Regions from separate parts of the Paenibacillus sp. VTT E-133280 genome, predicted to be linked through region 1. Evidence: predicted binding sites of a transcription regulator. Region 1 holds the regulator's gene; the other holds the start of a gene.
The links. Region 1 encodes CtsR, which represses protease genes until heat stress. Its sites were predicted from a motif close to ATGGTCAATAAAGGTCAAACA; they were not measured.
Positions count from the first base shown of each region.

Region 2: clpP (ATP-dependent Clp endopeptidase proteolytic subunit ClpP) is a predicted target of CtsR. The motif match lies at 1,793-1,813, and genes of this name have one in related genera.

Region 1 covers NZ_NFUX01000042.1:377-15,646, reverse strand. The annotation lists gene cysS (cysteine--tRNA ligase) at 1-273, opposite strand, end outside; gene cysE (serine O-acetyltransferase) at 323-1,015, opposite strand; gene gltX (glutamate--tRNA ligase) at 1,527-2,990, opposite strand; gene ispF (2-C-methyl-D-erythritol 2,4-cyclodiphosphate synthase) at 3,044-3,532, opposite strand; gene ispD (2-C-methyl-D-erythritol 4-phosphate cytidylyltransferase) at 3,529-4,227, opposite strand; gene CA600_RS18015 (PIN/TRAM domain-containing protein) at 4,323-5,411, opposite strand; gene pssA (CDP-diacylglycerol--serine O-phosphatidyltransferase) at 5,591-6,328, opposite strand; gene disA (DNA integrity scanning diadenylate cyclase DisA) at 6,393-7,469, opposite strand; gene radA (DNA repair protein RadA) at 7,484-8,851, opposite strand; gene clpC (ATP-dependent protease ATP-binding subunit ClpC) at 9,045-11,513, opposite strand; gene CA600_RS17990 (protein arginine kinase) at 11,549-12,613, opposite strand; gene CA600_RS17985 (UvrB/UvrC motif-containing protein) at 12,642-13,166, opposite strand; gene CA600_RS17980 (CtsR family transcriptional regulator) at 13,197-13,658, opposite strand; gene CA600_RS17975 (GNAT family N-acetyltransferase) at 14,045-15,217, opposite strand.
Region 2 covers NZ_NFUX01000061.1:25,355-40,624, reverse strand. The annotation lists gene gap (type I glyceraldehyde-3-phosphate dehydrogenase) at 1-142, opposite strand, end outside; gene CA600_RS23045 (sugar-binding transcriptional regulator) at 245-1,297, opposite strand; tRNA gene CA600_RS23040 (tRNA-Arg) at 1,632-1,706, shown strand; gene clpP (ATP-dependent Clp endopeptidase proteolytic subunit ClpP) at 1,900-2,496, shown strand; gene CA600_RS23030 (GDSL-type esterase/lipase family protein) at 2,592-3,230, opposite strand; gene CA600_RS23025 (PdaC/SigV domain-containing protein) at 3,340-4,440, opposite strand; gene CA600_RS23020 (SIMPL domain-containing protein) at 4,563-5,318, opposite strand; gene CA600_RS23015 (HPr family phosphocarrier protein) at 5,469-5,738, opposite strand; gene whiA (DNA-binding protein WhiA) at 5,836-6,765, opposite strand; gene CA600_RS23005 (gluconeogenesis factor YvcK family protein) at 6,912-7,859, opposite strand; gene rapZ (RNase adapter RapZ) at 7,917-8,816, opposite strand; gene CA600_RS22995 (ROK family glucokinase) at 8,862-9,812, opposite strand; gene CA600_RS22990 (DUF438 domain-containing protein) at 10,021-11,283, opposite strand; gene CA600_RS22985 (DUF1858 domain-containing protein) at 11,325-11,552, opposite strand; gene CA600_RS22980 (UxaA family hydrolase) at 11,747-13,237, opposite strand; gene CA600_RS22975 (tagaturonate reductase) at 13,272-14,741, opposite strand; gene CA600_RS22970 (LacI family DNA-binding transcriptional regulator) at 14,905-15,270, opposite strand, start outside.

The DNA of each region.
Region 1 (15,270 bases):
CTCAGCAACCTCTGCTACGGAAGTGTTCATTTCTTCTGCTTTGCGTATCAGTTTATCATCTACATCTGTGAAGTTCGTAACATACCGTACCTCATTGCCGAGTTGCTCCAAATAATTCCGGACCATATCAAAGACAATAATAGGCCTAGCATTTCCGATATGCATATATCCGTAAACGGTTGGACCACATACATACATTTTCACCTTGCCCGACTCTTGAGGCACAAACTGCTCCTTACTGCGTGTCATTGTGTTGTAAATTTGTAAAGCCATCCTATTCCAACCCTTTCTTTTGTCCCGATTCCTTAAGTACCGGATATGCTTAAATTTCGTAATCACCAATGTACTGCTGAGTTTCGACTAGCCGCTGCGCGGTCTTTTGCTTATCTTCTCCGCCAAGCTTCTCTCTGATCTCTTCGATCTCTTTTTGCAGAAATCGAAGTGAATCTACAAGCGGGTCTGGCATCTTGGTATGATCCAAGCGATCGGATACACGTTCACCGTTACGTTTTACTACACGGCCCGGATTTCCTACTACCGTACTATTATTTGGGACTTCACGCAGTACAACCGCATTCGAACCTATATTTGAATTGTCACCGATACGAAACGATCCTAATACCTTCGCACCAGAACCAATAACTACATTGTTGCCAACTGTGGGATGGCGCTTACCTTTTTCTTTCCCTGTCCCCCCGAGTGTAACCCCTTGATAGATAATAACATCATCACCGATTTCACAGGTTTCTCCAATAACAATCCCCATACCATGGTCGATAAACAGCCTATTTCCGATGACAGCTCCGGGATGGATTTCAACACCGGTCATAAATCTACTAAACTGTGAGACCATACGGGCCATTGTATACCAGCGGCGTTTGAAAAAAGAATGGGCAATCCGGTGACCCCAAATGGCGTGCAACCCTGCATATGTGAAGACAACCTCGAACCAGCTGCGGGCTGCGGGATCGTTATCAAATACCGCCCGAATGTCCGACTTAATATGCTTAAACATCACGGTTCCTCTCTTCTTGACTCCCCCATCTCCTGTTTACAGGTACACAAGGAAGGTATTGTCTCCAATCCATCATTCTTATCATACATATGCTGTGGGTGTTTGCTTGGTTTGTTATATTAGAAAAGATACCCCGAAACAAAAAAAGCCCCTGCAGCATAAAGCTGCAGAGACGTTTAACCGCGGTTCCACTCTGCTTGAACGAATCAAACAGACTGCTGTTGTTACCATCGGCAGAGTTCCTTCGTTCCACTTGGCATCATTAACGGCGATGTACCCGGCGCGATCTAACGAGCCTTTAGGATCGTTCAACCGTGCAGCTCACAGGCGCATGTTCTGCCCCGGACAAATGAATAACTCCCAGCCCGAAAGGGTATCCCTTTCTCGGTTATTCTCTCTGGCAATTGCCTTTATGGACGTACTTCTCCTGATCACAGCTATTATCATATGGTTCTATCTTAGCGTAAAAGCTAAGGGACTGACAAGAGGCTTAATGATAAGTAATACTACCTTAAGCTCCTTTAATTTGTGATTTCAAACGTTCGATGACACGGTTTTGGCCGAGCAAAGCAATCGTTATATTAAGATCACGTCCGTGCGTTTGTCCGGTTAAAGCCACACGTATCGGCATAAAGAGCGCTTTGCCTTTGTGCCCTGTTTCTTTCTGCACTTCCTTGATCAGTACAGCCATATTACTAGCGCTGAAATCCTGACAAGCTTCAACCTTAGCTAGAAAAGCAGACAAAACTTCAGGCACTTGGCTTTCCGCCAGAACCTGCGCCGCTTCTGTTTCTAACTCCAAATGGCTGCGGAAGAATAGTTCAGATAGCTCTACGATATCGGAGGCAGAGGTCATCTGCTCTTGATACAGTGCTACAAGGCTTTCTGCCCATGCCTGCTGCTCATCATTCAGCTCAGCCGGTATTTTTCCCGCTTTTTGCAGATGTGGAATCGCTAATGCCGAGATCCGTTTAGGATCAGCATGCTTAATATAGTGATTATTTAGATGCGCCAGCTTGTGCTTATCGAATACAGCCGGACTTTTGGACAAACGGTCCGCATCAAAAATAGAAATAAGTTCTTCTTTACTGAAGATCTCCTCTTCTCCCTCTGGCGACCAGCCCAGTAGAGAAATGAAGTTAACCAAAGCCTCAGGCAAGTAACCCAATTCATCATATTGCTCAATAAATGTAATTACAGATTGATCCCGCTTGCTAAGTTTCTTATGGTTGTCACCGACAATCAGTGTCATATGACCAAATATTGGGGGGTTCCAACCAAGAGCCTCATAGATCATAAGCTGACGTGGTGTGTTGGAAATATGATCTTCCCCACGTAGTACATGGGTGATAGCCATCAAATAATCATCAACAGCTACCGCAAAGTTATAGGTCGGAATTCCGTCCTTCTTCACGATAACAAAATCACCCATTTCTTTCGTATCAAAAGAAATAGTACCTTTTACGATATCATCGAACGTGTACGTACGATCTTCTGGTACACGGAAGCGAATGCTAGCTACTCGTCCCTCAGCTTCAAAGGCAAGGCGTTGTTCTTCCGTCAAATCACGGTGTTTGCCGGAATATCGAGGGGTTTCTCCACGTGCAGTCTGTTCTTCACGTTCTGCTTCCAGTTCTTCCTCTGTGCAGTAGCAGCGGTAAGCCAAACCTTTATCCAGCAAATCCTGCCAATATACACGATATAGGTCAAGACGTTCAGTCTGGCGGTAAGGTCCGTACTCTCCGCCAACATCAACACTCTCATCCCAATCCATGCCTAGCCATTTCAAATACTTAAGCTGGCTCTCTTCGCCGCCTGCGACATTGCGCTTCACGTCTGTATCTTCAATTCTGATGATGAACTTACCGCCTTGATTACGGGCGAACAGATAGTTAAACAGCGCCGTTCTGGCGTTACCTATATGTAAATGTCCCGTAGGGCTCGGTGCATAACGCACCCGGACTTGATCCGTCATTATATTCCCTCCGCTTCATATGGTTAAAACTTAGATTTGCTACTTAGACCATCTCAAGATGATATCACATCTTGGAGTAGACAGACAATAGATTGTGCGGCAATTCCTTCGCCACGACCGGCAAAACCAAGCTGTTCAGTAGTCGTAGCTTTAACGTTCACCTTGGACGGGTCCGCGTGAAGCGCACGAGCGATAATCTCCGTCATTTGTGGAATGTACGGCGCCATCTTTGGTTTTTGGGCAATAATCGTTGAATCGATATTCCCAAGCTTATACCCTCGCTCGCTAGCAAGTGCCCACACTTGTTCTAATAATTTCAAGCTATCCGCGTCCTTAAACGCTGGATCTGTGTCCGGAAAATGTCTGCCAATATCACCAAGCCCTAGTGCGCCTAGAATCGCGTCACTTACTGCGTGCAGCAGCACATCAGCATCGGAATGTCCTACTAATCCTTTTTCATAAGGAATCGTAACGCCTCCAATAATACAAGGCCTTCCCTCAACCAGTTGATGTACATCAAATCCTTGTCCTACAGCGATCATGATTGTCCCTCTCCCCTGTTTCTTTCTGTGAATTCTGCAAAATCCAAATCATCTGGCGTCGTAATCTTAATATTTCTGTAGCTTCCCTCTACCACAGAAACCGGAATACTAGCACGCTCTGCCAAGCTGGAATCATCAGTACCTAGAAATCCATCCCGCTCCGCGGCCGCATAGGCATCCAGCAATTCAGAAAGACGAAAAGTCTGCGGGGTTTGAATCGCCCACAGACTTCGCCGATCCGGCGTAGACAGTACTCTACCTTCGTTATCTACCTGTTTGATCGTATCTTTGACGGGTACAGCAAGAACTGAAGCGCCGATCTGCTTCGCTCGCTCGTAACATGCCTCAATTTCATTCGGCTGCACAAACGGACGAACACCATCATGTACCATTACCCACTGTGTCGTAAGTTTCAACAATCCTTTATGTACGGAATGCTGACGCTCAGATCCACCAGCCACTATAGCCTTAACCTTGTCCAGCTTATAGAGCTGTATCCATTCCCGGCAACGATCAATATCTTCCTTACCGGTTACGAGCACGATTTCGGAAATCAAGTCATGCTGCTGAAATACTTCCAGCGTATGAACGATTACTGGTTTACCCTGTAGTAACAGATATTGCTTGCTCTCTACAGTCCCCATTCGCGTTCCTCTGCCTGCCGCCACAATGACGACGCCCACACTGTTTGACATTACTCAGGCTCCTGTCTTTCACGTATATTCCCATCATAACGTGTTTGGCGGGCATTTCCAACCCATAGGACATTTGCCGTGCACTTTATCTACGCCTATTGTGCTTTTTCCAGCAGCTTTGGCTTCGCAAATATCATCCGTCCAGCTGAAGTTTGAAGCACACTCGTGACGAGAACCTCCATCGTGGTTCCGATGTATTCCCGTCCGCCTTCCACAACGATCATTGTTCCATCGTCTAAATAGGCTACCCCTTGTCCATGCTCTTTACCATCCTTAATGACCTGAACTACGATTTCCTCACCAGGCAACACTACGGGCTTCACGGCATTCGCAAGATCATTAATATTCAGGACTGAGACTCCCTGTAATTCGCAAACCTTATTCAAGTTGAAGTCATTAGTAACTACTTTACCTCGCAGTACCTTCGCTAACTTCACCAGCTTACTATCCACCTCAGAGATTTCTTCAAAATCTCCCTCGTAGATTAACACCTTCACATCGAGCTCTTTTTGGATTTTATTGAGAATATCAAGTCCCCGCCGTCCGCGATTCCGTTTCAGTAGATCCGAAGAATCTGCGATATGCTGGAGTTCCTCAAGCACAAATTCCGGTATGACAATCGTTCCTTCAATAAATCCGGTTTTGCAAATATCAGCGATCCGACCATCAATAATAACGCTTGTATCGAGGATTTTATGTTCCTCCAGCCCACGACCTTCCGGCTCAGCCGCTTGCCCCCAGCGTCCAGTTGTCCAAAGTGCAGCTAGTTCCTCTTTTTTCTCCAGACCGATCCGCAGCCCCATATATCCAAAAGCTAACGTAACGGGTACCTGCAGCAACTGCCCAGCTTTTCCAAGCCAAATCATTGCAGGATATAACAGAAGAGATAGCAAAAGCCCCCCTGTAAGCCCAGCTGCACCTGCAGCTAATTCATTCATTGGTATACGCGAACAGTACAGAACCGCCTCCCGCAGTTTTGAACCTCCCCATTCCGCGCATAAAGACCCCGCAAACAAAAAAATAATGGCACCCAGCACCGTAAACAAAATGCTTCCCTCTACAGGTAAACTTTCACTCAGCTTTTCCATCCCCTTAGGGAATCCTCTTTCAAGCGCATGGTATAGCGAAAAACCAGACCAAGCACCACATATTAAAGCAAAAGACAATATCACTTTTTTCCACATAACCTAACGCACCTCCTTTTTATTCATCCTTAAATGATCAATACCTCACCAGTATGTTCCAATTTTCAAGACGATAAACTTGGGATAGCGCTGGAATTGCAAAAAGGCTTTGCCATCCCCTAAGGACGACAAAGCCTCTAGCTATAATTATATTAGTTCAACCTTACTACAAGACTGCCTTAACCGTTCTTCGAGTGATACACTTTATCTTCAGAACGTCTTCTACGACGGTGACGGCGTCTGGCTGTCAATCGATCAATGTTTTGTTTAAAACCATATAACGCGTAAATCCCAAGTAAGACGAAGATTAGCTTAGCAATTTGTTCAGGGAACACAACAGCAACAGCCACCGCAACAACAATGACTACTGGCGCTCCGACAACCACTTTTTTAGGTAATCCAACCTTCTTAAAATTAGGATATTTAACAGTGCTGACCATCAAATATGATAAAAGCAATGTAGCCACGATCATAAATGGAGCGGAAACATCTTTATTAAAAAGAGCTAATGTGGCAAGTACACCACCAGCAGCAGGAATTGGCAATCCGATGAAATAACCAGGAACTCCTGGATGAACATTAAAGCGAGCTAGGCGCAATGCACCAAACACCGGGAAAATTGCAGTTACTGTCCAGGCTAATGCAGAATTTAAATCATGCAGGCTTGAGACGTACATAATAACAGCAGGTGCTACTCCAAAAGAAACGACATCAGACAAAGAGTCCAGTTCCTTACCAAATTCACTCTCACATTTAAGTGCACGAGCAACTCGGCCATCTAATCCGTCTAACAGCATAGCAATAATAACCATGATAGCGGCCATGCTAACTTTACCGTCAAAAGCCATCATGATACCAAACATTCCGAGCATCAAGTTACCTATGGTAAAAAGACTCGGAATTGATTTTTGTATCATTTCTTCACCTCAATTTTCTCACATTGGCCTTAAACAGCTCCAATATTACGTGATTGTATGTTATTTACATTTGCCTGTCAATAAGAACTTGCTTCTGTAAACGTTTGAGCCCATCCTGAATATTACGAGCCCGCACCTCCCCAATTCCGTCCACTTCATCCAGTTCAGCTATGCTTGCAGACATCAAATTAGGCAGCATTTCAAACCGCTCCACCAGATTATGAATGATCACATTTGGAAGCCGCGGAATCTTATTAAGCAGGCGATATCCACGCGGAGTAACCACCTCTTCAGAAGAAATTGCCGTAGAAGAGTAGCCCAACAATCGAGCAATATGGTTGTCATCCATTAGGTCATCATCACTAATACGTTTGAGACCGGCAATAATTTCACGAATTTTATCTTCTTGCTCTTCCTTAGCATAGTCTCTGTATAGGAGCCATGCTTCTTCCTCTGTATTTCCAACCAGTTCTTCCATCTGCATGCTGATTAAGCGCCCTTCGTTGCCTAGTTCATTTATATATCGTTTAATCTCCATTTTTATGCGTAAAACCATCTCTACCCGCTGAATCACTCCGACCACTTCGGCCACGGTTACGATTCCCTCATACTCCGAAGCAGACAAATTCGTCAGTCCTTGTGTAAGAACCGCTTTGTACTTTTCGAGGGTCTGAATCGCTTGATTAGCTTTAGCCAAGATAGCTCCGATTTCTTTTAACGCATACCGAATGGAACCTTGATACAGGGTAATGATATTGCGGCGCTGTGAAATAGAAACCACCAGTTTACCTGTTTGCTTCGCTACGCGCTCGGCGGTCCGGTGACGAATGCCTGTCTCGATGGAAGAGATGGACGAATCCGGAATTAGCTGTGTATTTGCATACAAAATGCGTTTCAAATCCTCACTAAGAATAATGGCACCGTCCATTTTGGCAAGCTCATATAAATAATTGGGCGAAAAATCGCAGTTAATGGAGAATCCCCCATCCACTACCTCCATCACCTCAGGACTATATCCAACGACGATTAGTGCTCCCGTCTTAGCGCGCAGCACATTCTCAAGACCTTCCCGAAAGGGTGTCCCCGGTGCCGCCAGTCTGAGCAGATCATTCATATTCTCTAATTGGTTATATTCTTTCATAATCCCTGTGCCCCCTAATCTAACGCGACCGATAGTGCATCTGCTACGGTACTGACGCCAATAATCTGGATATCTTGCGGGTGCTTCCAGCCTTTCAAACTTTTCTCTGGCATGATCACCCGCCGGAAGCCTAGCTTCGCGGCCTCCTTCACACGCATTTCCGCGCGCGAAACACCTCTTACTTCACCTGTAAGTCCTACTTCACCGAAGAAAACATCGTAAGGTTTTGTTGAAATATCACGAAAGCTGGAAGCGATACTAATAGCTACTGCTAAATCAATTGCCGGTTCATCCAGCTTTACTCCTCCAGCTACATTAAGGTAAGCATCCTGATTTTGCAGGAACATGCCCATCCGCTTCTCCAGTACAGCGATAATGAGTGCCATCCGCTGGTGATCCATACCTGTGCACATCCGGCGAGGGGAGGGGAAATGAGTGGCAGCGACAAGAGCCTGAAGCTCAACAAGCACCGGTCTAGTCCCTTCCATACTGGCCACAACTGTAGATCCGGCTACGCCGAGTGGACGCTCCGACAAAAAGAGCTCTGATGGATTTTCTACTTCGGTTAGACCCACTTCACCCATTTCGAAAATGCCGATTTCATTCGTTGAACCGAAGCGGTTCTTTACAGCCCGCAGGAGTCTATACGTATGATGCCGCTCTCCCTCAAAATACAGCACACAATCCACCATATGTTCAAGCATCCGTGGGCCTGCAATAGCGCCTTCCTTAGTGACATGCCCAACGAGAACTGTAGCAATTCCCCGAATCTTAGCGATACGCATAAATCTTGTCGTACATTCCCGAACCTGGGTCACACTGCCTGGCGCACTAGTTACTTCTGGCATAAATACAGTCTGAATCGAATCGATAACAAGAAATTGCGGCTGAATTTGTTCAATCGCTTCTTCTATGCTTTCCATATTCGTCTCACATAGTACATATAGCTCAGCTGACAACGCCCCGAGGCGATCCGCACGCAGCTTAGTTTGCCTTACCGATTCTTCGCCCGAAATGTACAGTACTCGCAATCCCTGAGTTGTCAGAGCATGCGACGTCTGTAATAAGAGCGTAGATTTACCGATTCCTGGGTCTCCCCCTACTAGTACCAGCGATCCTGGCACGATCCCCCCACCGAGAACACGGTTAAGCTCACCTATACCTGTCAGTATGCGCGGTTCCTTGTCACTTTCTATACTTATGATCGATTGTGCCTTTTCTTTACTATGAAAAATAGGGGCATTCATTCCCTGTGTTTTGACTACGCTTTCTGTTTCCTCCACCATGGAGTTCCAAGCTTGGCACCCGGGACATTTTCCGAACCATTTTGGTGATTCGTATCCACAGTCGGTGCAGAAAAATTTAGTTTTTGGTTTAGCCATTTGTTCTCCTTACGGTTCCGAACTTTTAAATTGCGGATATTTTCTTCTAATGAAAGTTTACCATTTCTGCCCCTTTAACGAAAGGTCATTCGGAATTTGTACTAAATGTATATTTTTAAGTGATAAATTTATATTAAAAAAGCTTCCGCCCCTCTATAAACTGAGGAGCGGAAGCTTTTTTTATTCCATTTTTTTATTCGGATTCTACTTCTTTTTCAAGCAATGGCGCTACAGGAGCATCCACTTTATTCACTACAAGTTCTCCGCCAACTTCATCAATGTTGAGCGAATCACCCTTTTGGATATTTCCTCGGAGCAATTCCTCGGAAAGACGGTCTTCAATATGCTTCTGAATCGCACGACGCAATGGACGTGCACCAAAGGCTGGGTCGTAGCCTTCCTTAGCCAGGAAAGCCTTCGCCGCATCCGTGAGTACGAAATCAACATCATATTCACGCAGTCGCTTGCGCAGCTCATCAGACATCAACGTAACGATTTCAGCAATATGCTTCTCATCAAGGGAGTGGAAGACGATGATTTCGTCAATCCGGTTCAAGAACTCTGGACGGAAGCTCTTCTTCAGCTCTTCCATAACCTTGCCCTTCATATTACCGTATTCTGCTCCAGCATCTTGCACAGCTGTGAATCCAAGTGTCGAATTCTTCTTGATCGCTTGTGCGCCTACGTTAGAAGTCAGAATAATTAATGTATTACGGAAATCGACTACCCGTCCTTTAGAGTCAGTTAATCGACCATCTTCAAGTACTTGCAGCAAAATGTTGAATACTTCTGGGTGCGCTTTTTCAATTTCATCAAGCAGCACTACAGAATAAGGTTTACGGCGTACCTTCTCGGTTAATTGGCCGCCTTCTTCATAGCCAACATATCCAGGAGGAGCTCCGACTAAGCGGGACGTGGAGTGCTTCTCCATGTATTCCGACATATCAATACGGATGACCGCATTCTCATCGCCGAACATGGCTTCAGCCAATGCACGAGCCAACTCAGTTTTACCTACACCTGTAGGACCGAGGAAGATAAAGGAACCCATTGGGCGTTTCGGATCTTTAAGACCCGCACGCGCACGGCGCAGTGCCCGGCTAACTGCCTTAACAGCTTCGTCCTGACCGATCACTCGTTCATGCAGTAAAGCCTCCATGTTAAGTAGACGGTCGGTCTCCTCTTCCTTCAGCTTGCTTACAGGTATACCCGTCCAGCTAGCTACAACCTGTGCAATGTCTTCAGGTGTAACCTCTGAATCCGTGCGACCCTGTTTTTCTTTCCATTGATTCTTTGTCGTATCGAGTTCTTCACGGATTTTTTGCTCTGTATCACGCAAGGCCGCCGCTTTTTCAAACTCTTGACTCTGCACTGCGGAATCCTTCTCCTTGCGGATATCATCCAAGCGCATTTCAAGTTCCTTCAGATTTGGCGGGATGGTGTAAGAATGAAGCCTTACTTTAGATCCTGCTTCATCGATAAGGTCAATCGCTTTATCTGGCAAGAAACGGTCCGGGATGTAACGGTCGGACAACTTCACTGCTTCCACAATAGCTTCATCCGTAATCTTCACACGGTGATGCGCTTCATAACGGTCGCGAAGTCCGAAAAGAATTTGGACCGCTTCCTCAGGAGACGGCTGATCCACCGTGATCGGTTGGAAACGTCGCTCGAGTGCTGCATCTTTTTCAATATATTTACGATATTCGTCAAGCGTAGTCGCACCAATGCACTGAAGTTCTCCACGGGCTAACGCCGGTTTCAGAATGTTAGATGCGTCAATCGCACCTTCCGCGCCACCAGCACCGATTAGCGTATGAAGCTCATCGATAAAGAGCACGATATTACCTGCTTGGCGAATCTCATCCATAATTTTCTTGAGGCGGTCTTCAAACTCACCGCGATATTTTGTTCCAGCCACTACTGAGCCCATGTCGAGCGTCATGACGCGTTTGTCGCGAAGTGTTTCTGGGATTTCATTATTGATAATCTTTTGTGCAAGTCCTTCAGCGATAGCTGTTTTACCAACACCAGGTTCACCGATCAGTACCGGGTTATTCTTAGTCCGGCGACTCAGTACCTGAATAACACGTTCAATTTCCTTACTACGGCCGATAACTGGGTCTAGATTGCCTTCCTTAGCATAAGCGGTCAAATCGCGCGCAAGACCATCTAGGGTCGGTGTGCTGACGTTAGCCGGAGTCCCGCTATGACTAGAGGCAGCCTCGCTGCTTCCCAGGAGCTGAAGCACTTGTTGACGAGCTTTGTTCAAGCTGATGCCGAGGTTATTAAGCACACGAGCCGCGACACCTTCCCCTTCACGGATAAGTCCAAGCAAAATATGCTCAGTGCCAACATACGTATGACCCAATTTGCGGGCTTCGTCCATCGACAGCTCAATCACTTTTTTAGCGCGAGGAGTATAAGCAATGTTCGTAGGCTGTTCTTGACCTCTGCCAATCAATGTCTCCACTTCGTCCTGGATTTTTTCAAGACCTAGCCCTAAAGCTATTAATGCCTTAGCAGCAATGCCGTCTCCTTCACGAATAAGTCCGAGCAAAATATGTTCTGTACCAATATTGTTGTGTCCTAAACGAACAGCTTCTTCCTGCGCCAGCGCTAGCACTTTTTGTGCGCGTTCCGTAAATCTTCCAAACATCATATCTCCTGCACCTCCATGAATAGTAAATATCTATATTAATGTTGTGTTCCCAATGTCTCTCGGAGCAGTTTTGCCCGATACATATCTCGTTCAGTGGCGTTCAGCTCATCGCCGAACATCTTCTGCAGAAATCCTGGCTGTGTCTTAACGTTAAGTTCATTAAGCACTGAAATCGAAAGGCCTTCCAGAATGCCAAGGTCAACTCCAAGTCTCACATCAGACAGGCGTTGAGCAGATTCTTTAAGCTCCATAAGAGCTGCATAACATAAGATTCCGTAAGAACGCTTCACTCGGTCTGTTATTCTCAACGCGGAATCAACAAGCAACCGTTCACGTGCATTTCGCTCATGCTCTATAATCTGGGTAACTACACTGTGAAGGTTCTCTATAATTTCACTTTCCGTTTGACCGAGAGTGATCTGATTAGAAATTTGAAAGATGTTCCCTACTGCTTCGCTACCCTCACCGTAAATTCCTCTTACAGTCAATCCCACTTGGTTCACTGCAGACAATATGCGGTTGATCTGATGAGTCATTACAAGCGCTGGCAGATGCAGCATTACCGAGGCACGAAGCCCAGTACCCACATTGGTGGGGCAACTAGTCAAATATCCCCTTTTATCATCAAAAGCGTAATTGACAGCTGCCTCGAATATATCATCAATCGCCGTCGCACGTTCCCATGCTTCTCTGACCTGAAGACCAGGAAACAGACATTGGATTCGCAGATGGTCCTCTTCGTTAATCATGATGCTGACCGACTCATCTTCATTTAATAAGACAGCCGCACTGCGCGAATCATTAGCCAAGTTAGGACTGATTAGATGCTTCTCAACCAGTACCTTTTTGTCCAGTTCATTCACTTCATCAAGCTTTAGGAGTTGAAAAGATCCGAAATCTGCAGCTGCTTCCTCATGAAACACAGGAGCCAGTAGCTCTAACACTTCTTCCGATTGCTCTAAGGAAGCCAGCATTGGGAACGGAAGATGCTCTAGATTACGGGCAATACGCATACGACTGCTAATTACAATCTCGGAGTGACTACCTCCAGAACGCATCCAATCACTAAGCGCTTGTTCAGTAAATCGGAGACTTGACATGTCATATCCCCCCTATATATCAAAGACTTTACTCTTGTGCTATTTCTTTTTCAAGTTTACGAATCTGATCTCGCAGCTCCGCTGCTTTCTCGAATTCCTCTTGTGTAATACTTTGCTGTAATTCCTGCTTGAGTTCATCAATTTGGCGTCTAAATACAATCTGAGCTCCTGCACGTTTCGGAATCTTACCTACATGTGAAGTACTGCCATGCACTCGCTTAAAAAGCGGGTCCAGTGCACTGTTAAAATACTCATAACAGGAGCTACAGCCAAAACGGCCTAATTTGCTAAACTGGGAGTACGTCATCCCACAATTCTCACACTGCAGACTCTGCGTAGTCTTCGTTGCAGCCGACTTCTCCTTGCCGGCACCTTCAAGATCAAGCAGACCTGAGAGCAGACTGTGGATAGAGAATCCTCCAGCCGTTCCGGGAATGAGTTCACCCTTCTCCCGTGCACAGCTCTCGCAGATATGAAACTCTGTCTTCTCTCCATTCACGATCTTAGTGAAGTGGAGTGTTGCCGGCTTGACGCCACATTCCTGGCATTGCATAAGCGAAAGCCCCTCCCTTATGGTTGACAATTATTTGCCTAACAAAGAGATTAACATCGCCTTCATAATCTTGGCACGAATCTCATCCCGGTATGGAATCTTAACCGTTAGGCATTCCCGAGAAACAGCAGCGCGCATAAGGCACGCTTCACGCTTACTTAGAAAACCAGCTTCCTCCAGCTGATAAATCAGCCCTTCAGCAGCGTTCTGATCAATCCCGCCACCTATAGTATGGTTTAAATGGGCATGCAGTGCCACGTTTGGTGGTAATTCAAAACGTTGAATACGAATATATCCCCCGCCACCCCGCTTACTTTCCACCACATAACCTTTTTCCAGAGTAAAGCGTGTACTGATGACATAATTGATCTGTGACGGTACGCATGAGAACTGGTCCGCCAGGTCATTTCGCTGGATTTCCACCGTACCTTCGGGACTTTCATGCAAAATATTCTTCAGATATTGTTCGATAATATCAGAGATATTGCGCATCACTCATCCTCCAGTGCTTGAATCTTTATAATACCGATTGCAACTTGCATTCATAATGACAATGGTCTTTAATTGAACTTAAACATTTGTGGATAATCCCACGCGTTCAAAGGATCGGATCGCTGTCATTAAGCTTCGTTGACTTTGACTTTCTTTGACTTTTTAATATTATAACATATTCTGTGCTAATTCCAAGTGGATTCTCTTATTTTTCACTTTTTTCAGCGAATGTATTCGGAAATAAAGAACTCTCCCAACTTCTTTCGAAGGGGAGAGCCTAATTTTTGTCAAGAATAAACGTCTTCGTTGTCCTTATTAGGACGATAAGCGTTTATGCGAGAAATATAACGATAATGTATAGCGTTGAACTTATGCTTTCTTATATTTTAAAAATGATCAAATAAAGCTGTCTGTGCTTGTGGAATAATTTCTTCAAACCATTCCACTGCTGCTGCGTGGCCAGAGACACTTCCATAACGAGCCATCTCTGTTGGTCGTTTGTATCCAAGCATCAAGGCCGTCAATGTGCCTATATCACAGTTTAAGTCTGCTTCCGCCCGTTCCCCTTCCACTCGTGTCAAAGTAGCCGATCCCTCATTAGAGATGTTCCATGCCCACAATCCATCATTCCAAGGTGCATACTTATCTTCGATATATATAAGCTGCTTCTTTTGACTACTGTTTCCTCTGAAGGCGTATGTTTCAATGAATGACTTGACATTAACAATCCGCCCCATAAAATAAGGATAATTCTCTTGTTCTATACGTGGATCTGGCAGCAAGAAGGGTAACATGTCATCCGAAGGCACCAGCTTTAAGGATGCACCGGTCACCATCGAATCATGGTTCGCAAGAAATGTCCACAGCCCCTGCCGAGCTTGTTCATTCAAAAAAACAAATTCATCAATGACCAGTTCTCTGTTCTCTATCTTATACAGCACATATCCCTCTGGTTCACCACTCTTGGAGTAAAATACTGCACTCTTTCCTTCATCTTCTAGAACAGAGTTCTCCCACCAGTCCAAATCGCGCTTAAGTGTCCCGTTATAACTAACAGCGAATCGATTGTATAGGCTATCCAATACTTCGATATCTTTGATGTCCCGTTTAACCTTGCCCTCAACTTCAACCTTTTTGGGAAACTTCGCTACTGGAATAGAGTATTTCTTATATTCACAATAAACCTCCCAGCCAAATTTACGATAAAACGGAATCAGGAACGGGTGTAGAAAAGAGAGCGTTTGACCTGCCTCATTCATCGTATGCAGCGCATGAGACAAAAGATTTGCCACATGCCCTTGTCTGCGGTTCTCTGGCCATGTAGCTACTCCTGCTATACCACCCATAGGTACCACTCTGCCCTGTATGTAGACTTGGAGAGGAATAATCGTCAATTTAGCTTCCAATGTTCCATCCTCAAAAGCACCCCATACCTGTTCAGCCTTGAATCTTTCCTTTGCACTTGCCCTTTTTTCACTAGGAAGCTTGTACTGAAAAGCATATTCTGACAAGTTCATGCTCGCATCAAATTCTTCTGAACGTAACTGTCTTATTACCACAAACTCACCTCATCCTTTATAAAATTACTTTTAGGATAAGTATAACAAGAGCG
Region 2 (15,270 bases), on a different contig from region 1:
CATATTTAAGCAAATGAGCAAGCATCTTAGCGTCAGTCAAGTCGTTGATTGCTACCACTTCGATACCTTCTACATTTTGAATACGGCGGAAAGCAAGGCGTCCAATACGTCCAAATCCGTTAATTCCAACTTTTACACTCATTGAATAGTTCCTCCTAGAATTCGTTTTATTTATTCAAAACAGACCGTGAAGCCTGTCATGACAACAATGTTAAGTATAATGCAAGATATATGTTCTAGTAAGTTACGACGATATCTGTAACTGATTGTCAATCTCCTTGCCTATTTCCACAGCAGCAGCCTCGTCCGTGACGAGAATATTCTCCTGCCCGAAACGCAGCATGGCATGAATAGCTTTGGCCTTTGGCTTGCCTCCGGCAATACCGATGACAGTTTCCGTCCGAACAATATCTTCTAGACGTAATCCCATCGTAAGCATCGTATGCACAACCTGACCATCTTCATTAAAATAATATCCAAAGGATTCTGCCACTGCTCCCTCACCCTGGATTTCTGAGACAGTAGCCTCATCCAGCTTGCGGCGGCGAGTCATTTCAATGGCATCCCCAATCCCATGTACAATAATACGCGAACTGCGGATGATTTGTACAATCTCTCCAATATTAGAATCAAGTGCTAATGACTGATAGGCATCCCCACTAAGTAAATCAGGGACATGCAGCAACCGGTAATTCGCTCCAACCCGTTTTGCCATTGTAGAGGCAATCGTATTGGCTTGAATCTCCATACTCTCTCCTAATCCGCCACGCGCTGGAACAAACCAGGCGTTCTTATAGGAAAGGGATAACGGCGGTGTCAGTTGATCAGCCATATCGGCAAGCGTTGATCCACCTGTGACAGCAACAATATCATCTGTACGGAGGACACTGAGCAGCGCTTTTGCACCTGCGCGGCCAAGCTCACGTTTGGTGAATGGTGATGACTCACAATCACCCGGCACCACAATGACTTTATCCAGACCGTATGTTGCCCGAATTTTCTCTTCCAGCTCATCCAGACCAAACAGGCTCTTAACGACCGGCTCTAGCAAATCAAGCAGTCTGCGCCCAGCAGCGCTAATGCGCATACCAACGCTCTCGATCTCAATGAGCCCTTGCGATTTCAGAAGATCCGTCTCGGCACGCAGTACCCGCTCAGTCATATCAAGCGAAGCGGCAAGCGTTCTGCGTCCAATGATATCGGACAGCATGATCTGATGAAGAATCGTGTACCGTCTCTTAAGGGTTTCCATGAGATCAGGCAGAAGCTGCTTTTGGATATCTAATAAATTACGCATGCTTTCACTCCTGCAACTTCGTCTTCCTCTATTCCCTTGTTCATGGTCTCAAAATGTCCCGGGTAAACTTTTTAAGTCCCACTCATATTCTAACCAAATATTGCTCGAAGTGCAAGTCTTCCGAGAGTAGAATTCTCAAGCGCTTGTCTTCTTATACATTTATAAGATTGGGAAAGAGTTAAAGCACCTAAAACCTGTCATTAACTATCCAGATTCTATCTCTGAGTGAAAACGAATATAAGCTTGTCTACCTTTAAGAAAAAGGATAGTGTCCTGCTCTGTATTATTAAATTCATTGCAATTGCTCAGGAATTATATTATAATCATTTTTGTTGCGCCCGTGGTCCAATGGATATGACGTAGGCCTCCGAAGCCTGAGATCCAAGTTCGATTCTTGGCGGGCGCGCCATTAATTTCACTTTTGTACATAATTTAGTAGTGCCTATACTACTACTTAACCAAAGAGCCGCATGTCGGCTCTTTTTTTTGAATATAAGTTTGACTTTCTTTGACTTTTTGTTTGAATTTGTTTATCATGTGGGTAATACGGCAAGAGTAAAAATGAATACATTTGAAGAACCAATATCAAGGAGGTTTTCCACGTGAGTTATATTCCTATGGTAGTAGAACAGAGCAACCGCGGTGAGCGCGCTTATGACATCTATTCCCGCCTGCTGAAGGACCGCATCATTTTCCTTGGAACGGAGGTTAATGACGTGGTAGCCAATTCTATCATCGCACAAATGCTGTTCTTGGCTGCCGAAGATCCTGAGAAGGACATTCACCTTTATGTGAATAGCCCTGGTGGTTCCATCACTGCAGGTATGGCTATTTTTGATACAATGCAGTACATTAAGCCAGACGTTTCCACCATCTGTGTCGGTATGGCAGCTTCCATGGGAGCTTTCCTGCTTAACGCTGGTGCTAAAGGCAAACGCTTCGCACTTCCTAACAGTGAGATCATGATTCACCAACCTCTGGGTGGTGCTCAAGGTCAAGCAACGGATATCGAAATCCGTGCTCGCCGTATCCTCAAATTGCGCGATAAGCTGAATCGCATTCTTGCAGAACGTACGGGTCAACCCCTGGAACGTATTGAGAAGGATACAGATCGTGATTACTTTATGACTGCTGCAGACGCGGCAGCTTACGGTATCGTTGATAAAGTCATCGAGAAAACACTGCCTAGCGGTGTGTAAGCTATAAAACACCACAAAGAGGCTGTACACTATCCACTTGATGGTTAGCGCACAGCCTCTTTGCTTTTCAGACCACCATTACAAATGAATCTCAATTAATTCAAACCACCATAACCAAGCGCATTGAGTTTCTCAGCAATCACACGGTAGCCTCGGCCATTAGGATGTAAGTGGTCCAACGATAAAAGGCCTCTCTCATTTCCTGCAAACTCACCATAAATAGAAGCAAATCCAACTACTCGGCTACTATATTGCGATGCATAGCGGTTAAACTGCTTCACCCACTCTGTAGCGCCTACTACCTGAGGATAGGGATTATACAATCCCACAATTCGAATGATATAAGGTCTACGTGCCCCCGCTTTCAATTGGAAGAGAATACTCATAATGACAGCGAAATTTTGTTTGCATTCCTGCAGTGATCTTCCCAGCTCTTTAGATAAATTCCCAGGTTGTCTAGCTGCGGCCTTTGCAGCATGAATTAAGTCATTCCCACCAATGGATAGCGTGATAATATCGGCTGCTCGAATGGCTTCGCGAGTCATTGCACTCCCCCGTAGCCGCTGTTCCAGTTCAGAAGTAGTCAATCCATTCACGCCCAAATTCGTAGAGGCTACATTAGAACGCAGTCTCCCTTCCGCCATTCTACGGTACACCGGTACAAAACCGTTACCTGGCAGAGCGCCAAATCCAGTCGTCAAGGAATCGCCAATTGCAGTGTATTGATAGCTCATAGCTCTCCCCCGTTCATAAACTAGTTACTCCATTTAGCATATGAATTCGAGGGGATTCTGGTAAGGGGGAGATGTCCAGTGGTGGCACTAGCGGTTACGAATTCTCTATTTATTTTACAGCAGCAAATGGGCTACCGCCTTCCGGCAACAGTTCTTTGAAAGTAAAGGGGTATTCGGGGAACCCCGCTGCATAAGCTGTGTATTCATACAATTGGAAGAACAGAACGACCTGATCATCCTTCAGATAAAAATACTTTTCCGTATTCAATCCGTTGAATCCTCCCAAATAACTTTCCTCCGCTTTTACCAGCTTGTTCAACTTAGCATTTAACGTTTTTTTGTAGTTTGGGTTAGCACCAAAAAGATCGCCCAGCAATAGACGTTTGCCATCCTTGAGCGAGAAGGTAAACGCCTCCCGGTTGGTCATGCCATGAGCCCCGCCCGTATCGCTATACTGTGACAGCAGCAAACTAATCACACCATTCTGATTGTAGGTCACTACATAATCTATATCATAAGTATACTTGGGCTCTGAACCAGAACGATTGGAGATATCCTGCTCTGCCCCTGCGGCGAATCTCATGGCACTTTCTTTCAAGGTATCGTTTATGGCCTTTTGCGCAGCGGATTGACTCAGTCCACTAATTTTCGGATAATCAAGCTGGATTAAAGCCTCTTTTCGATCTTTAGCATAGGTCTCAGTGGTTACTGTCAATGCGTTCTGTGGTCTGTTCATCACGTTCAGCTTACTAGAGCCTAGAGTCCAATCCACTTTATAGCCCAAATAATCATTTAAGAGACCGGATGGAACATAGAGACGATTGTTTATTAGCTTTCCTTCATATTCCCGAATGTAATAGTTGTTCACCCAGATAGAAGTACCAAAACTAGATAGCATTAACTTGGCTTTAGCCGTCCCTTTTCCAATCGTGTATGCATTTTCTTCTTTATCATAAGTGAGAGGTAATCCCAGCACATCACGCATAAAGGTAATTGGGACCCAGACCTTCCCTTCCTGCACAATACCTGTCTGCTGCGAAATCACCCCGTTCGCCTTTAATACTATACTTGAAGCATTAGCCTTGCTCTTCGCCTGATCAGACGCTGCATAACCCGTATCACTAGGCAGTAATCCTCCACCAAGCAATAACCCCGCCGACATCAAACCTATGCCCCATTTGCGTACGATTTCTTTTGAGATATTCATCATCTTGTTTTCCCTCTCCTTTCCAATTAATTAAACATAATCCCAGAGAGCTTACACAAAAAAGAGGCATCCCCCACTATTAAGCGGAAGATTACCTCTTCTCTCTGTATTCATCTTGTAGGCTACTATTTCAATTCATACATAACGCTTAGTTGGGTTGTAACTTTAACTACTCCCGGTTGAACGGATGTGCTTGCACCAGCATCTGCTGCAGCCATATCCATTTTTAGATTTTGTTCAAAATATACTGGAGTAATATCGCCATCATTTTGACTAACCGTGAGCACTTGGCCTAAGCTACGTTTAGCTGCCTTAGCAATAGCTCCTGCCTTAACATCTGCGTTCGCCATCGCCTTTTCAATCACCTGAGCTTCAAAGGCAGAAGTATCTTCCACAGAAAAACGTGCATTTCCGAGATTGTTTGCCCCTGCTGCAGATGCAGCATCAAGCAATTCACCAACCTTAGTCAGATCTCTATAAGACACTAACAGCGTATGATTCGCGTTGTATCCTTTTACTTGCTGTCCTTCTTTTTCGCTATAACTATAGTTGGGTTGCACATAGAATTGGGTGCTTTGAATATCTTTATCTGCGATTTTCCAAGTCCCTTTCAGTAGGGTAGTGATCTTTTGGATTTTAGCAGCATTTGTTTTTTGCGCTTCTTGCGCAGTTGACGCCGTAGTATCTACTCCGATGGACAAGTATACAATATCCGGCTTGATGGACAATTCGCCTTTACCTACTACACTAACAACATTTTTCTGCACTTCATCTGCGTAAGCCTTTGTAGGACCCTGGGAGACACCACTCATACCAATTCCTCCAATTAACAAACTCCCTACAATCAACACTGAACCAATCTTCTTTACCAAACCTTTCATATTTGCCAGCCCCTTTCATCTTTTGTGATTTGTTATTATCCTCTAGACGAGTCATTCTGGTAAATGTTGCACATCTTAAATCTATTTTTTGGTATTAAAAAAAGCCCCTAGGGGCTTTTTAGTCATGCAATAAAAAGTCATGTCAAAAGATTATTGGTTCTCAAGCTCTTCTTTGCTGACGAGACTCGTCAAAGCGTTTACAGCTTGATCGGCGTCTGCACCATCCGCGCTGATATAGATCTCCGTGCCGGAACTGATCGCTAGGCTCATAATACCCATAATACTTTTGGCGTTTACTTTTTTATCGTCTTTTTCCACGAAAATCTCCGACGAAAACTTGTTAGCTTCTTGCACAAACAATGCTGCCGGTCGAGCGTGTAGCCCTGTCTTCAACCGAACAACTACCGGGTGCTTTGTCATGAAACGCTTACCCCCTAATTGAGTTCTCCCCAAAAATTTCACATTAATTTTATATTATTATATCATTATAACGTAAACCACACTAGAAAAAAAGTGACTAGCCGCCTCGAACCTTGTCCGCCAGTTCATCAATCTTACGAAGTCGATGATTTACTCCGGACTTACTAACCGTACCTTTCAGCATTTCACCAACCTCTTTAAGGTTGATATCTGGATGTGCCATTCGGATTTCTGCAACTTCCCGCAGTTTATCCGGCAAGCTCTCCAGCCCCACTTCTCGCTGCAGCAATTTGATATTCTCAATCTGCCGCACCGCGGCACTTATCGTTTTATTGAGATTCGCGGTCTCGCAGTTCACGATCCGATTCACGGAATTACGCATATCACGCATAATTCTTACATCCTCAAATTTGAACAACGCTTGATGCGCGCCGATCAGACTTAAGAATTCGATAATCTTCTCGCCTTCTTTAATGTATAGAATGAACCCTTTTTTACGTTCAATGCAGCGTGCGTTTAGGTGAAATTCACCAGCCAGATCAACTAGCGCTTTACAGTGCTCCTCATACATCGAGGAAATCTCCAAATGGTAAGAGGAACCCTCCGGATTATTAACCGATCCGCCCGCCAAAAAAGCACCCCGCAAATAAGCACGCTTACAGCAGTTATTCCCAACAATCTCTTTATCAATACCGTCGGTAAAAATAAATCCTTCGGACACAATTCTGAGATCATTTAAGATCTCCTGTACGCGGCTGGGGATTCTAACAATATACACGTTATTTTTCTTCAAACGCATTTTTTTACGCACGAGTAGCTCAATATGGACCTGGTAATATTTCTTAAGCAAAGAATATACCCGCCTTGCAATCGCGGCGTTCTCCGTCGAAATGTCGAGAATCACCTTTTTGCTTGAAAGCTGCACAGATCCATTCATACGGATAAGCGCTGACATTTCCGCCTTCTCACAACAGGGCTCACTCTCCACCATCGTCAGCTCTTTTTTGGTAAGGGCCGCAAAAGACAAGGGTCTCACCTCTTTCTGAAATAAGTACGTCATTCATATATACAAGCATAAAAGCCTTCGGTGTCCTTGTAAGGACGGTAAGCGTTTAAGCGAGAAATATAAACCATAAAGTATAGGTGTAAACTTATACTCTCTTATATTTTAAGTTATACCCTAGGGTTTCTGTTTATCCAATCTTGCACAAGCTGATAGATATGATGACTAAGCTTATCGGTATCATGCCTTAAATAAGTTCGGAATAACACTAGCTTATCCGCTATAACTTTATATGCACTGCCTTCTAGTACATCCTTATCGAGCTGTACCGGACGCGCACCCTTCTCAGCGTACTTCGACTGCACCTGCTCTGGAATTTCACCGTCATTCACAATAATATAATCAAATAAATGAATTCCAATATGATCATAAACGGCTTGTAGATGGTCATTTACAGTATAATTATCCGTTTCGCCAGGCTGAGTCATTACATTGCAGACAAAAATTTTGATTGCATCAGAAGATACAACAGCTTCTGCTAGCTTCGGAACAAGTAGGTTCGGAAGAATGCTGGTATATAGACTCCCTGGACCCAAAAGAATTGCATCTGCATTTCGAATCGCTTCAAGCGCTTCAGGCAACGGTTCCACATCAGCAGGCTCCAATGAAACCCGTTTAATGATCCCGCCTGCTTCCGGTATTTTAGATTCCCCCGTGATAATCGTGCCGTCCGACATTTCTGCACGCAGTACTACGGCATCTCCCGCAGCGGGTAATACCCGTCCGCGAACAGCAAATAATCGGCTAAGCTCACGAACAGCTGTGACAAAATCGCCAGATATATCTGTAAGCGCGGCAAGAATTAAATTACCAAGACTATGGCCCGCCAATCCTTCGCCCGTGTTAAAACGATATCTCATAATATCCGCCATGAGCGGCTCTACATCAGCCATAGCTGTTAATACGTTGCGGATGTCCCCAGGAGGCGGCATTTGCAGTTCACTACGCAAAATGCCCGAGCTTCCTCCGTCATCTGCTACGGTAACTATAGCTGTAATATCTAGCGGCTTTTCTTTTAAGCCGCGAAGCATGACAGATAGTCCCGTGCCACCGCCCATAACGACGATACGTGGACGCTGTCTTTGTTCTTCAGCCACTATGGACCCCTTCTCTCATTAGTGCCGATCACGCTCGGAATCCCGATGACTAACAGCTACGGATTCCGTTTCGCTGACGCCCAGCATTTTGCCCAAATATTCAGAAATGGCTACTGAACGGTGTTTCCCGCCGGTACAGCCAATGCCGATAATAATCTGGGATTTACCTTCCCTACGATATTGCGGAATTAAGAAATGAAGCATATCGAGCAGTTTGGTCAGGAATACCTGTGTTTCAGGCCACTTCATTACATAGTCATAGACATCGCTGTCCTGACCTGTTTTGGGCCGCAGGTGATCCACATAATGTGGGTTAGGCAAAAAGCGAACATCGAATACGAGGTCTGCATCAATAGGAATACCATACTTAAATCCGAACGATGTAATGTTGACGGAGAGTGTACTTTTTCCTAAATGCGAGAACCGAGAAACGATCTTCTCCTTGAGCTGCACTGGTTTCATACTGCTAGTATCCAGACATAATGTGGCTGAATTCTTTAATTCCTCAAGCATCTTACGTTCCAGCTTGATACCATCAAGCGGAAGTCCCTTAGGCGCTAGCGGATGATGACGCCGGCTTTCCTTGTAACGCTGCACAAGCACCGAATCCGTAGCATCCAAGAACAAGATTTCACAGCCAATGGTTGACTCATCTTTGATATAGGCTAGAGACTCGGACAAAGCAGTGAAGAATTCCCTACCGCGCAGGTCAATCACAAGCGCTACCTTGGCGATCTTACCCTTCGACTGCTCAATCAGTTCTGCAAACTTAGGGATCAGCACCGGCGGCAAATTATCGACACAGAAGAACCCTAGGTCTTCTAGACTCTGAACAGCAATTGTCTTACCCGCACCTGACATTCCGGTAATAATGATCAGGGTGGCTCCAGCCGTTGGAGTATTGTCCAATTCGGTCATTAAAGCGTCCCCTCCCTAAATTAGTATATGAATACTCCCTATCTTTTAAGAACGAAGCAGAAGACCTGCTGCACCCACAATACCTGCATCATTACCAAGCTCCGCAGGGATAATCGAAACACCAGTCTGAAGCGGAGCCGGTGCGAGCTTAGCAAACACACGACGAACTTCATCAAATAGAATATCTCCAGCCTTAGACACACCACCACCAATGATGAAGACCTCAGGGTTAAGCACGGCTGCAACAGAAGCCATAGATTTACCCAGGTAGTATGCTGCACGGTTTACTATGCGAATCGCTACTTCATCGCCAGCCTTAGCCGCATCAAAGACTTCCTTCGCAGCAATCTTCTCTACCATTGAGAGCGAAGTACGATCACCACGAGCTACTGCATCGTTAGCCATACGAATAATTCCTGTAGCGGAGGAAACGGTTTCCAGACATCCCATATTACCGCAACCACATTGAATGGCTTCCAAATCCGGCACTACAGTGATATGGCCAAGCTCACCTGCTAGACCTGCAAAACCTTGATAAATCTTTCCGTTAATAATAATTCCGCCACCAACACCTGTTCCTAGCGTATAGCAAACACAATTTTCAATCCCGCGTCCTGCACCACTCCAGGCTTCACCCAGTGCAGCCACGTTCGCATCATTGTCTATTTTGACAGGCTTGTTCCAGCGATCTTCCAAAATGGAGCGAATCGGCACATCTTTAAATCCTATGTTAGGCGCAAGTATAATGATTCCTTCACGAATATTTGTGAACCCTGCTACGCCCGCTCCTACACCTGCAAGCTGATCCCAAGAGTACGGGGAATCCTCCACAATTTGGCGAACATACTTCTCGATATTATCGATAACAGTATCGACACCTTCTGCAGTTCCTGTAGGTCCCTCATAAGTATGCAATAGAGTTCCCTCAGCATTGCAGATTCCAACCTTAATTGCAGTTCCACCCAAATCCACGCCAACGTAGATATTCTCAGACATGTAACAAGCCACCTTTTTTTATACTAAAATAGTTAATCCTAAGTACCAACTATAATAGAAGCCCCCTCTGTGGTCAAGGAAAGACAACACACCCGGGAATTCCTTATTTTAAGAGTATACTCTATTATATTCTAAAAAGACCCCCTTACGCCTAAGTAAGAGAGTCTTCTACCTATATTATTACTGGAAAATCACCCAAAGCACCCAGCTATTCTGATAAAATGCGTTTTTGTCCCTCTAGTGAACGAATTGGGGCAATATTCTGTGTGAACTCCAGCGTGCCCATATACCGACCTGTATCGTCGCGGACAGCAAAATAACGGATATAGATGAATTTATCCTTGATGTTAATCCAGAAGTCTTCAGCGTCCTTAATGCCTGCCTTAAAGTCCTCCAGAAGCTTCTCTACCACATGCACACTTTGGGGAGGATGGCAGTTCTGTACCGTGCGGCCGATAACTGCCTTAGTTCGGGCAAAGATACGTTCCTTCCCGTGTGAAAAATATCGAACGACATCATTCTCATCAATGAATGTCAGATCTACTGGCAGATGATTGAGTACTGTTTCGAGCTGATGCAGTGATAACAGCCCTGTTTCAAAACGAATGAACCCTTCCTGGGGAGCCGCACCCACTGCTTCACCCTGCAATGCTGCACCTTCCGGCTCTGCGGCACGTTCGGGTATCCACTCCTGTTCAGGCGCCGTTAGACAGAATCCGATCTCATCGCTCTCCCGAGCGATTTTGACCCATTCGTCTTCCGTCAATTTATCCAGCGACATAGGCAATAAAATATTTTCTTCCTTAAAAATCATTTCATTAACTTCCTTGATGATCTCCGTAAGTTGAGCACCAATATCTGCTGCATTTCCGCTGTAGCTGCTGAGCGCTGCTTTTGCCTCTTTAATCATACGGCGGATATGATCATCCACTCCCCACATGACCTTGGTTGGTCCATAAATGCCGTATTTTTCGAGGTATGGGAACAACAGATTTTCTTTTCGACTGTAGTGCTTATCTAGATCCAGCAGCAAGCTAAGATCCTCCAGCAGCTTGAAGATCAGTTCCTCACTATCGTTCTTCTGAAACTTTGTTGCGTGCAGATCCATGCGGAAGTTCACAAGTCTTTCAATCTCACGGTTTTCTAGCTTGAAGGTGTGGACTGGGTGGCCGGGTTGTTCTTCAGGCTTCGAGGAGCGGTGGATTTCCTCAATAGAACCTTTGAAAATGGCTGTATGCACCGAACAAAGCCGCTGTACCTCGGATACCGGAATCCCTTCTTCGGTCATTAACGAATGCTCCATAGCAGAGATTTCTGCAACAGTAACATCACCTACAGCTTCCTCGAAGCGTGCCTTAACCTCTTCAACGCTTTTGCCTGCATGCAGTTCTTTAATAATTTCCTTAAGCATGGCTTGGCGACGAGTCTGCTCCGGTGCATCAACCTCGCGGTTATTTATAAGCTCACTCATTATTGATCACTCCTTAATGAAGTTTGGTTATCATTTGCTCTTTATTTCACAATCTCGAAGCCATGACGTTCAAAGGCTAACTTCACAGTGTCGAGATCTATTTTCTTCAACTTGATTCCTTTGTATAAGGTCATGAAACGTCCAGCGGTCTGCAGCATGCCCGGCTTGGCGATATCCTTAAAGCCCAGATCCACCATAATCTCGATGACCTCTGGATGCCGTGATACAATGTCGAAGATAGACTCATCCATTCGCAGGACTTTTTCCATGCAACTCTTCTCCTTTTTGTGAGAACTATTCTCAACAACAGATTAGCACAGGCTGAATGGGGCCATTGTGATTGCAATCACTAATTAAGAAGAGTCATTCTTTTAACAGAGGATTATGTATTCGTATGAAAATAAAAAACTGCCCCCTACCATAAAAAGCATAAGGGACAGCCTGATCTGTTATAAATCATTCATTATAGCGTAACGCCTGTTTTGAAAATGGAAATCTCGCGGAAATTGTTCTTCTCGTTATTCACCCATTCTCCACTAGCTACATTGACAATGTAGTTAATGAAGTCGCGCAGGACCTCATCTGGAGAACCGTCTTCAACCAACACCCCTGCATTAAAATCGATCCAGTGACGTTTCCCTTCATACAATGGGGTATTGGTAGATACCTTCATCGTAGGCACGAATGTTCCAAAAGGCGTTCCCCGCCCGGTCGTAAAGATCACCAATTGGCAGCCAGCAGCAGCCAGAGCCGACGAAGCCACTAGGTCATTGCCCGGCGCGTTAAGAAGATTTAAGCCTTTGTTAGTGATAAGCTCTCCGTACTTGAGTACATCCATTACCGTAGAATTACCGGATTTTTGAGTGCAGCCCAGAGATTTATCCTCAAGCGTAGTAATTCCTCCGGCTTTATTTCCTGGTGAAGGATTTTCATATACCGGCTGTTTATAGTCCATAAAATACTGCTTAAAGTCATTGATGAGATCAACAATTTTGTGGAAAATAGCTTCATCTGCCGCACGTTCCATCAGAATTTTTTCGGCGCCAAACATTTCTGGTACTTCAGTGAGTACAGTTGTGCCGCCTTGGGCAGCCATATAGTCAGACAGACGTCCAAGAAGCGGATTCGCAGTAATCCCGGACAGGCCATCCGAGCCTCCACACTTCAGACCAATCTTCAGCTCAGAGAGTGAGACTTCTTCCCGATGATCACCCTGTACATTATTGTAGAGTTCCTTCAGCAGCTTTACGCCTTCTTCAATCTCGTTTCCAACCTCTTGGGAGACAAGAAAACGCACTCGATCCTCATCGTAACTACCCAGCATGTCTTTAAAAATATGCAAATTGTTATTCTCACAACCTAGTCCGAGCACAAGTACGGCGCCCGCATTTGGATGCTTAACCGCGTTAGCAAGTATTGTACGAGTATTGTCATGGTCATCGCCTAGCTGAGAACAACCATAGTTATGTTTAAGCACGAGTACATTATCAAATGGAGCGATATCCCCAACCTCTGCCTTGAAAATATTAATGATCTGCTCCGCCACTCCATTTACACAACCAACCGTAGGGACGATCCATAGCTCATTACGAATACCTACTGATCCGTCAAAACGACGATACCCCTTAAAGGTCAAATTTTCTGTTTTAAAAGGATTGGGTGTCAGCTTCTGCTCAAAAGTATATTCCTCAACCCCTGTTAGGTTTGTCTTCGTATTATGGGTATGCACCCACTGGCCCGGCACGATAGGCGCTTTAGCATGACCGATGGGATAGCCATACTTCAATACATACTCACCTTCGCTAATGCTGGTTAGTGCAATTTTATGACCTCTAGCAATATCTTCCGTAATTTTAATCTCTTTTGAACCTATCACAATGGTGTCGCCTGCTTGATAGTCTTTAAGTGCAACTGCCACGTTATCAGCCTCGTTAATCTGCAGTACCTCTTTCATAGTCTTAATCATGTCGTCATCCACCTCCTGTGTATTAGTTGTGCGCAGGTCTCTTCACGTACGCTTGCAGCGCTTGCTTCATACCTGTTCTCTCAATCGCAATGAGCCCTTCTGTCACCTTATTCGTAAGTCCGGCCACTTCGTTCAGGTCACAGCCCCAGCGATTTGTCGCCGCTAATACCTCGACAGCCAGTGCGCGTAACCCAGTATCTGTGCCATCCCATCCTCCCCATAAGGAGGCGAACCATTCCACAATATCTGCATCATCCGCCAGCTGAATCTCTTCTTCCCCTCTGCGTCCTTTATAGAAGGCAATTAATGCGCTTAATGAGAAGACAAGCTTCTCAGGCAATTGTCCTTTGGACTCTACATATTGCAGCAACGAAGGTAGATCTCTTGTCTTAAATTTCGAAATAGAATTCAGAGAGATGCTCATCAAGTAATGCTGCACATACGGGTTCAGGAACCTTTCTAATACCGCGTCTGCAAAAGAATTCAATTCCTCTACCGGCAGATCCAGCGTCGGGATGATCTCATCATAGATCAAGGACTTCACGTACGCCCCAACCTCTTCGTGCTCAATCGCCTCAGCCACCGTATCAATTCCGTACAAATACGCTACGGGTGTCATCGCGGTATGCGCTCCGTTTAGAATTCTCACTTTACGAGTCCGGTAAGGGGTCATATCATCTACCACGAGCACATTAAGACCTGCTAGTTCAGCCGGGAACTCCTCTTTCATCCACTGCGGCCCTTCAATTACCCAAAGATGGAACTGCTCGCCGACAACAACCATCTTATCCTCATACCCCAGTTCTTCAGTAATCTCAGCGATGCTGTCTCTTGGATATCCGGGAACAATGCGGTCTACCAGACTGCAGCAGAAGGTATTGGCTTCATTCAGCCATTCAATAAAGCCGTCTCCAAGATTCCACAGTTCAGCATATTTCAAAATAACCTTCTTAAGCTCATCCCCATTTCGGTCAATCAGCTCACACGGAATGATAATAAAACCTTTGGAAGCATCCCCATTAAAAAATTCGAAACGTTTATACAATAAGGCCGTCAGTTTGCCTGGAAAACTGCTTTGCGGAGCATCCGTTAATTTGTCGTCCCCTTCAAAAGCAATTCCCGCCTCCGTGGTATTAGACACGATAAAGCGCAGCTCTGGATTCTCGGCAAGCTTCATATACTCCTCATGCTGGGCAAAAGGATTAAGCGTTCGCGTAATACAGTTGATAACCTCATGTTCTTTTACCGCTGCCCCATCTTTGAGCCCTTGGAGATAAAGCGTATACAACCCATCCTGAGCATTTAGCATTTCTGCAAGTCCGTTGCCCAGCGGTTGTACCACAACTACTCCGCCATTAAAATCCGTTTTTTGATTCATGGTATGAATCTGCCAATCTACAAAAGCGCGCATGAAATTCCCTTCACCAAATTGCAGAACCTTCTCGGGATATTGCTTATAAGCTTTCCAGCTATCACTATTTAATCTGTTCATACAAATGCCTCCTAATTTATAATGCACACGATAAACAAAGTTAAATTACCATATAAAACAATATTTATATTATGTTATGTTAAATAATATGCACACGTAAAAATTTTAATTGAAAACCCCTCACAAATTGTAAAGGATTACGTCGCTGGTATGTGCATCATTACTATCTTTGCAGGTTCTTAACCGATTCTCTCGCAATAAACTCCGTGTCGATCGAGATTAGCCCTTCATTCTCCAATGGCTCTTTGATTAAGCTTAGTAGCTTACGGGCACCTTGCTCGCTGATTTTCTCAATCGGACGCTTAACTGTGGTCAACGAAGGATTGGCAAAGAGCGAAAAGCCAATATCATCAAAACCAACAATAGAGACATCATTCGGCACCTGCAGCCCATGTTCAAACACAGATTTCATAGCTCCGATCGCCATATCGTCATTAGAGCAAAATACTGCCGTCGGCGCTTTTTCCAGATCCAGCAGCTGGCCCATCGCCTCATATCCACTTTGCAAATCATACTTACCACTGATCAT